Regions from separate parts of the Psychrobacillus sp. FSL H8-0510 genome, predicted to be linked through region 2. Evidence: a T-box and tRNA genes for the amino acid it is inferred to sense, from the RefSeq annotation. Region 2 holds a T-box; the other holds one or more tRNA genes.
What was found. The T-box of region 2 lies ahead of ileS (isoleucine--tRNA ligase). A T-box ahead of a tRNA ligase gene usually reads a tRNA of that ligase, here a tRNA-Ile.
Positions count from the first base shown of each region.

Region 1: it has a tRNA-Ile gene. The T-box ahead of ileS (isoleucine--tRNA ligase) is inferred to sense a tRNA for this amino acid. The anticodon was not compared.

Region 1 covers NZ_JBBOYZ010000001.1:2,608,614-2,611,797, reverse strand. The annotation lists rRNA gene MHI40_RS13275 (23S ribosomal RNA) at 1-616, shown strand, start outside; rRNA gene rrf (5S ribosomal RNA) at 738-853, shown strand; tRNA gene MHI40_RS13265 (tRNA-Val) at 879-954, shown strand; tRNA gene MHI40_RS13260 (tRNA-Thr) at 968-1,043, shown strand; tRNA gene MHI40_RS13255 (tRNA-Lys) at 1,050-1,122, shown strand; tRNA gene MHI40_RS13250 (tRNA-Leu) at 1,147-1,231, shown strand; tRNA gene MHI40_RS13245 (tRNA-Gly) at 1,249-1,323, shown strand; tRNA gene MHI40_RS13240 (tRNA-Leu) at 1,339-1,427, shown strand; tRNA gene MHI40_RS13235 (tRNA-Arg) at 1,443-1,519, shown strand; tRNA gene MHI40_RS13230 (tRNA-Pro) at 1,525-1,601, shown strand; tRNA gene MHI40_RS13225 (tRNA-Ala) at 1,614-1,689, shown strand; tRNA gene MHI40_RS13220 (tRNA-Met) at 1,715-1,788, shown strand; tRNA gene MHI40_RS13215 (tRNA-Ile) at 1,795-1,871, shown strand; tRNA gene MHI40_RS13210 (tRNA-Ser) at 1,882-1,974, shown strand; tRNA gene MHI40_RS13205 (tRNA-Met) at 2,027-2,101, shown strand; tRNA gene MHI40_RS13200 (tRNA-Asp) at 2,105-2,180, shown strand; tRNA gene MHI40_RS13195 (tRNA-Phe) at 2,255-2,330, shown strand; tRNA gene MHI40_RS13190 (tRNA-Gly) at 2,337-2,410, shown strand; tRNA gene MHI40_RS13185 (tRNA-Ile) at 2,418-2,494, shown strand; tRNA gene MHI40_RS13180 (tRNA-Asn) at 2,499-2,573, shown strand; tRNA gene MHI40_RS13175 (tRNA-Ser) at 2,579-2,669, shown strand; tRNA gene MHI40_RS13170 (tRNA-Glu) at 2,676-2,747, shown strand; gene MHI40_RS13165 (hypothetical protein) at 2,957-3,184, shown strand, end outside.
Region 2 covers NZ_JBBOYZ010000001.1:1,199,590-1,202,773, forward strand. The annotation lists gene MHI40_RS05760 (YlmH family RNA-binding protein) at 1-733, shown strand, start outside; gene MHI40_RS05765 (DivIVA domain-containing protein) at 832-1,341, shown strand; T-box leader at 1,391-1,612, shown strand; gene ileS (isoleucine--tRNA ligase) at 1,687-3,184, shown strand, end outside.

The DNA of each region.
Region 1 (3,184 bases), 1.4 Mb from region 2:
CCAAAGGTTCCCTCAGAATGGTTGGAAATCATTCGAAGAGTGTAAAGGCAGAAGGGAGCTTGACTGCGAGACCTACAAGTCGAGCAGGGTCGAAAGACGGGCTTAGTGATCCGGTGGTTCCGCATGGAAGGGCCATCGCTCAACGGATAAAAGCTACCCCGGGGATAACAGGCTTATCTCCCCCAAGAGTCCACATCGACGGGGAGGTTTGGCACCTCGATGTCGGCTCATCGCATCCTGGGGCTGTAGTCGGTCCCAAGGGTTGGGCTGTTCGCCCATTAAAGCGGTACGCGAGCTGGGTTCAGAACGTCGTGAGACAGTTCGGTCCCTATCCGTCGTGGGCGTAGGAAATTTGAGAGGAGCTGTCCTTAGTACGAGAGGACCGGGATGGACACACCGCTGGTGTACCAGTTGTTCTGCCAAGAGCATCGCTGGGTAGCTATGTGTGGACGGGATAAGTGCTGAAAGCATCTAAGCACGAAGCCCCCCTCAAGATGAGATTTCCCATTACGCAAGTAAGTAAGATCCCTCAAAGACGATGAGGTAGATAGGTTCGGGGTGGAAGCGTGGCGACACGTGCAGCTGACGAATACTAATCGATCGAGGACTTAACCAAATTTGTTTAACGTAACAATGTCGTTTATCCAGTTTTGAAAGAATAAAATTTTTTTAAAATAACTCTTGTAATATTCTACAGAGTTGGTATAATAAAACTTGTCTTTCAATAATTATTCAAGTCTAGTGATGATGGCGAAGAGGTCACACCCGTTCCCATACCGAACACGGAAGTTAAGCTCTTCAGCGCCGATGGTAGTTGGGGGGTTCCCCCTGTGAGAGTAGGACGTCGCTGGGCTTGCAATAAATACATAACTTACCCAGGAGGATTAGCTCAGCTGGGAGAGCATCTGCCTTACAAGCAGAGGGTCGGCGGTTCGAGCCCGTCATCCTCCACCATATATTTACTCCTGCCGGAGTAGCTCAACTGGTAGAGCAACTGACTTGTAATCAGTAGGTTGAGGGTTCAAGTCCTTTCTCCGGCACCATTTTCCGAGCCATTAGCTCAGTTGGTAGAGCATCTGACTTTTAATCAGAGGGTCGTAGGTTCGAATCCTACATGGCTCATCACTTTTTCAGTGAATTATGTATGCGGGTGTGGCGGAACTGGCAGACGCACTAGACTTAGGATCTAGCGCCGCAAGGCGTGGGGGTTCGACTCCCTTCACCCGCACCATTTAATTTAATAACCGAGCGGAAGTAGTTCAGTGGTAGAACACCACCTTGCCAAGGTGGGGGTCGCGAGTTCGAACCTCGTCTTCCGCTCCAAAGATTCACTAAAGTGCCGGGGTGGCGGAACTGGCAGACGCACAGGACTTAAAATCCTGCGGTAGGTGACTACCGTACCGGTTCGATTCCGGTCCTCGGCACCACTTTTTTGAAACATTGCGCTCGTAGCTCAATTGGATAGAGCACTTGACTACGAATCAAGAGGTTGCAGGTTCGAGTCCTGCCGAGCGCACCATATAACGGGAAGTAGCTCAGCTTGGTAGAGCACTTGGTTTGGGACCAAGGGGTCGCAGGTTCGAATCCTGTCTTCCCGACCAGTTATTATTTATGGGGCCTTAGCTCAGCTGGGAGAGCGCCTGCCTTGCACGCAGGAGGTCAGCGGTTCGATCCCGCTAGGCTCCACCATTTATAAAATTAGTTTGAAAATCATGGCGGTGTAGCTCAGTTGGCTAGAGCACTCGGTTCATACCCGAAAGGTCGTGGGTTCGACTCCCTCTGCCGCCATCTTAAGGACCTTTAGCTCAGTTGGTTAGAGCAGACGGCTCATAACCGTCCGGTCGCAGGTTCGAGTCCTGCAAGGTCCACCAACAATGTCTTGGAGGAATACCCAAGTTCGGCTGAAGGGATCGGTCTTGAAAACCGACAGGCGGGTCATACCGCGCGGGGGTTCGAATCCCTCTTCCTCCTCCATTTTTATCTTATTGTTTGTGGAAGTAATAATAATCCTTAAGTATTTTATTGTCGCGGGGTGGAGCAGTGGTAGCTCGTCGGGCTCATAACCCGAAGGTCGCAGGTTCAAATCCTGTCCCCGCAACCAAATGGTCCCGTGGTGTAGCGGTTAACATGCCTGCCTGTCACGCAGGAGATCGCCGGTTCGATCCCGGTCGGGACCGCCATTTATTTAATAATATTAATACATATCAATTGTAAATATAGCCTAAACAATTAGCTTTTATTTTAAGATTGAAGAGGCTCAGTAGCTCAGTCGGTAGAGCAAAGGACTGAAAATCCTTGTGTCGGCGGTTCGATTCCGTCCTGAGCCACCATTTAATGCGGGTGTAGTTTAGTGGTAAAACCTCAGCCTTCCAAGCTGATGATGAGAGTTCGATTCTCTTCACCCGCTCCAAAATAATGGGCCTATAGCTCAGCTGGTTAGAGCGCACGCCTGATAAGCGTGAGGTCGATGGTTCGAGTCCATTTAGGCCCACCATTATTCCGAAGTAGCTCAGTGGTAGAGCAATCGACTGTTAATCGATTGGTCGTAGGTTCGAGTCCTACCTTCGGAGCCATATATGGGGAAGTACTCAAGTGGCTGAAGAGGCGCCCCTGCTAAGGGTGTAGGTCGGGCAACCGGCGCGAGGGTTCAAATCCCTCCTTCTCCGCCATATATTGGCCCCTTGGTCAAGCGGTTAAGACACCGCCCTTTCACGGCGGTAACACGGGTTCGAATCCCGTAGGGGTCATACTCAAAAAAAGGTAACCAATCATTGGTTACCTTTTTTTATGTTTAACTTTTATTTTATTCCTTTCCCTTTTTCTATGTATGGAAAGGTCAGTCAATAGAATGTATACAACATAATGACCAGTGATACCGCATGAATAATGAACCTAAGGTTATATTTATAGTGGTTTTAAAATATGATATAATTTCCAATGAAGGGAGAGGTTATAGTTGTTTCAAAAATTTAGTAAAGTTATGCTCATACTTGTACTAGCGGTAGGCTTCACAAGCTTAGGTAACATGCAAGCAGACGCAGCTACAAACAAAGTTATGTGGGGAAAAACAGAGTTAAAACAAGGGCAAATAGGTAAAGTAACAATTCTTGCAGACACGAATTTAGTTAAAGTTGGCTCCAATGGATCACTTAATAAAGTACGCACACTAAAAAAAGGTGATGAA
Region 2 (3,184 bases):
TGTAAGTATGATGCGGGAAGTAGAGGACCGATATGCACCTAAGTTAACGGACTTTCTAGATCCTAGGCAGCAATTTATAGTAGACTCGATTCGTAGACAATATGAAGATATTGGTTCTAGCGCTGAAGGTGCATTAGAGGATGCGGAGAGAAGAAGAGTTCTATTGTTTCCTTCCTATTATGTGCCATCGGAAATTGATTTCTCTATGAGAGTAGTTGAGGTCCATTACCCTACTAAATTTGTAACGTTAAAACATAAGGACGTGCTTGGTTCGATGATGTCCTTAGGGATTGATCGTAGTAAATTTGGAGATATACGTGTACAAGATGGTGCCATTCAGTTCGTGGTAGCTTTAGAGGTACTGGATTATGTACGAGCTAATTTTACATCTATTGGAAAAGTGAAAGTTCATATCGATGATGTAGGAAATCCACAAGACTATTTTGTTCAACAGGAGGAATGGATGACTGAGACCTTAACGGTAAGCTCACTCCGTTTAGACACTGTAATTGCCTCAATTTTTAATATTTCTCGTCAAAAGTCTGCATCTCTTATTCAAAGTGGGAAAGTCAAAGTGAACTGGTCCGAGAAAGATCAAGTATCCCTTGAATTACAAGAACTCGATCTCATTTCTATAAGAGGACATGGAAGAGTGAAATTAATCATGATGGAAGGCAGGACAAAAAAAGATAAAATTCGATTACAAATAGGTAGATTAGAACTAAAAAATTAATTTTTATAAGAATATTTCAAATATAGATGTATTCAATCTCGTAGAAATGTATAATGGGAGAAAGAATACAAGTTTAGTAAAGTGAAGGAGATGTTAAAATGCCACTAACACCACTTGATATACATAACAAGGAATTTAGTAAAGGATTTAGAGGGTACAATGAAGATGAAGTAAATGAATTCCTTGACCAAATAATGAAAGACCTTGAAATTTTGACGAAAGAAAAAAAAGAATTAGAAACAAAGCTTAAAACATCAAGCGAACAGGTTGGTCATTTTACTTCGATTGAAGAAACACTACATAAATCCATTGTCGTTGCTCAGGAGGCTGCAGAAGAAGTCCGTCGCAATTCACAAAAAGAAGCGAAGCTGATTGTGAAAGAGGCAGAGAAAAATGCTGACCGAATCGTTAATGAAGCTTTAACGAAAGCTAGAAGAATTGCGATGGAAATAGAGGATCTCAAGAAACAATCAAAAGTTTTCCGCAATCGCTTTAAAATGTTAGTAGAAGCACAGTTAGACTTGATCAATACTGATGATTGGAATCATTTAATGCAATATGATGTGGATACAGAAGTAATTGATCGACTATCTATAACAGAAGATTAACATTTCTTGACTCATCGCCATACTTTACCTATAATAATTTCATATCATATAATATGCGTAGAAAAAGACGTCTAAATTTGTTTTTGATAAAGCGACCTGAGGATGGTGAGAGCTCAGGAATATAAACTCTTTAGATTATCACTTTGGAGCAAGGGCACTGAACTTTTTAGTAAGTGTCTTCGGTTAGTGCCCCGTTATGGCATTCTAAGCGGCGATTTTTTGAGAAATCGCAAGTAGGGTGGTACCGCGAGCATAACTCCTCGTCCCTTTTTGGGATGTGGAGTTTTTTTGTTTACGTGTAGATTAATACAATTTTTACGTTTTTACTAATTAGGAGGTAATAAGATGGAATACAAAGATACGTTATTAATGCCTAAGACAGCTTTCCCAATGCGTGGAAACTTACCAGTGAAAGAGTTAGAAATCCAAGCGAAATGGGCAGAGCAGGATATCTATAAAAAAGTACAGGATCATACTAAAGATCGACCATTTTTTGTACTGCATGATGGACCACCGTACGCAAATGGTGATCTTCATATGGGTCACGCATTAAACAAAGTATTGAAAGATATGATTGTCCGTCATAAGTCTATGACAGGTTTCCACGCACCATATGTTCCAGGTTGGGATACACATGGTCTTCCAATCGAGCAAGCATTAACAAATAAAGGTGTGAAACGTAAAGAACTGTCTTTAGCAGAGTTTAGAAAGCTTTGTGAAGAGTATGCTTATCAACAAATTGATAATCAACGCTCGCAGTTCAAACGTCTGGGTGTTCGTGGTGACTGGGAAAATCCATATGTTACATTGACTCCTGATTTTGAATCACGTCAAATCGAAGTATTCGGTGCGATGGCTAAAAAAGGATACATTTATAAAGGATTAAAGCCTGTTTACTGGTCACCTTCTAGTGAATCAGCATTAGCAGAAGCTGAAATTGAATACCAAGATAAAAAATCACCATCTATCTATGTAAGCTTTAAGGTAACGGAAGGTAAAGGAGTTCTTGAAGAAGGAACAAAGTTTATCATTTGGACTACAACACCTTGGACTATTCCTGCGAACTTAGCTATTTCTTTACATCCAAAAGTGGAGTATGCAGTTGTCGAAACGAATGGTTCTAAGTTTGTTGTTGCATTAGATTTAGTAAAAGCTGTTGCAGAAGAATTAGGCTGGGAAGAATACACAGTAGAGCGTACACTATTAGGTCAAGAAATGGATCGATTAGTTGCAAAACATCCATTATACGATCGTGATTCTCTTATCATTCTTGGGGAGCATGTAACAACTGAATCTGGTACTGGTTGTGTTCATACAGCACCTGGTCACGGGGAAGATGACTTTTATGTTGGTAAAGCTTATGGATTAGATGTCCTTTGTCCAGTGGATGACCGCGGTGTTATGACTGCTGAAGCACCAGGTTTTGAAGGGTTATTTTATGATACAGCTAACAAAGCAATTACAGAAGCTCTAGAAGCTGCTGGTGCACTTGAGAAACTTACATTCTTTACGCATTCATATCCACATGACTGGCGTACAAAAAAACCAGTTATTTATCGTGCTACTGCTCAATGGTTTGCTTCAATTGAGGCATTTAGAGATGAATTACTACAAGCAATTCGAGATACAAAATTTACTCCTGCATGGGGAGAGACTCGTCTATTTAACATGATTCGTGATCGTGGAGACTGGTGTATTTCTCGACAACGTGTATGGGGAGTTCCAATTCCGGTATTTTATGGGGAAGATGGAGAACCAATCCTGACAGAAGAGACGATTTCACATGTTTCTAAACTATTCCGAGAGCACGGATCGAATATTTGGTTTGAAAGAGAAGCGAAGG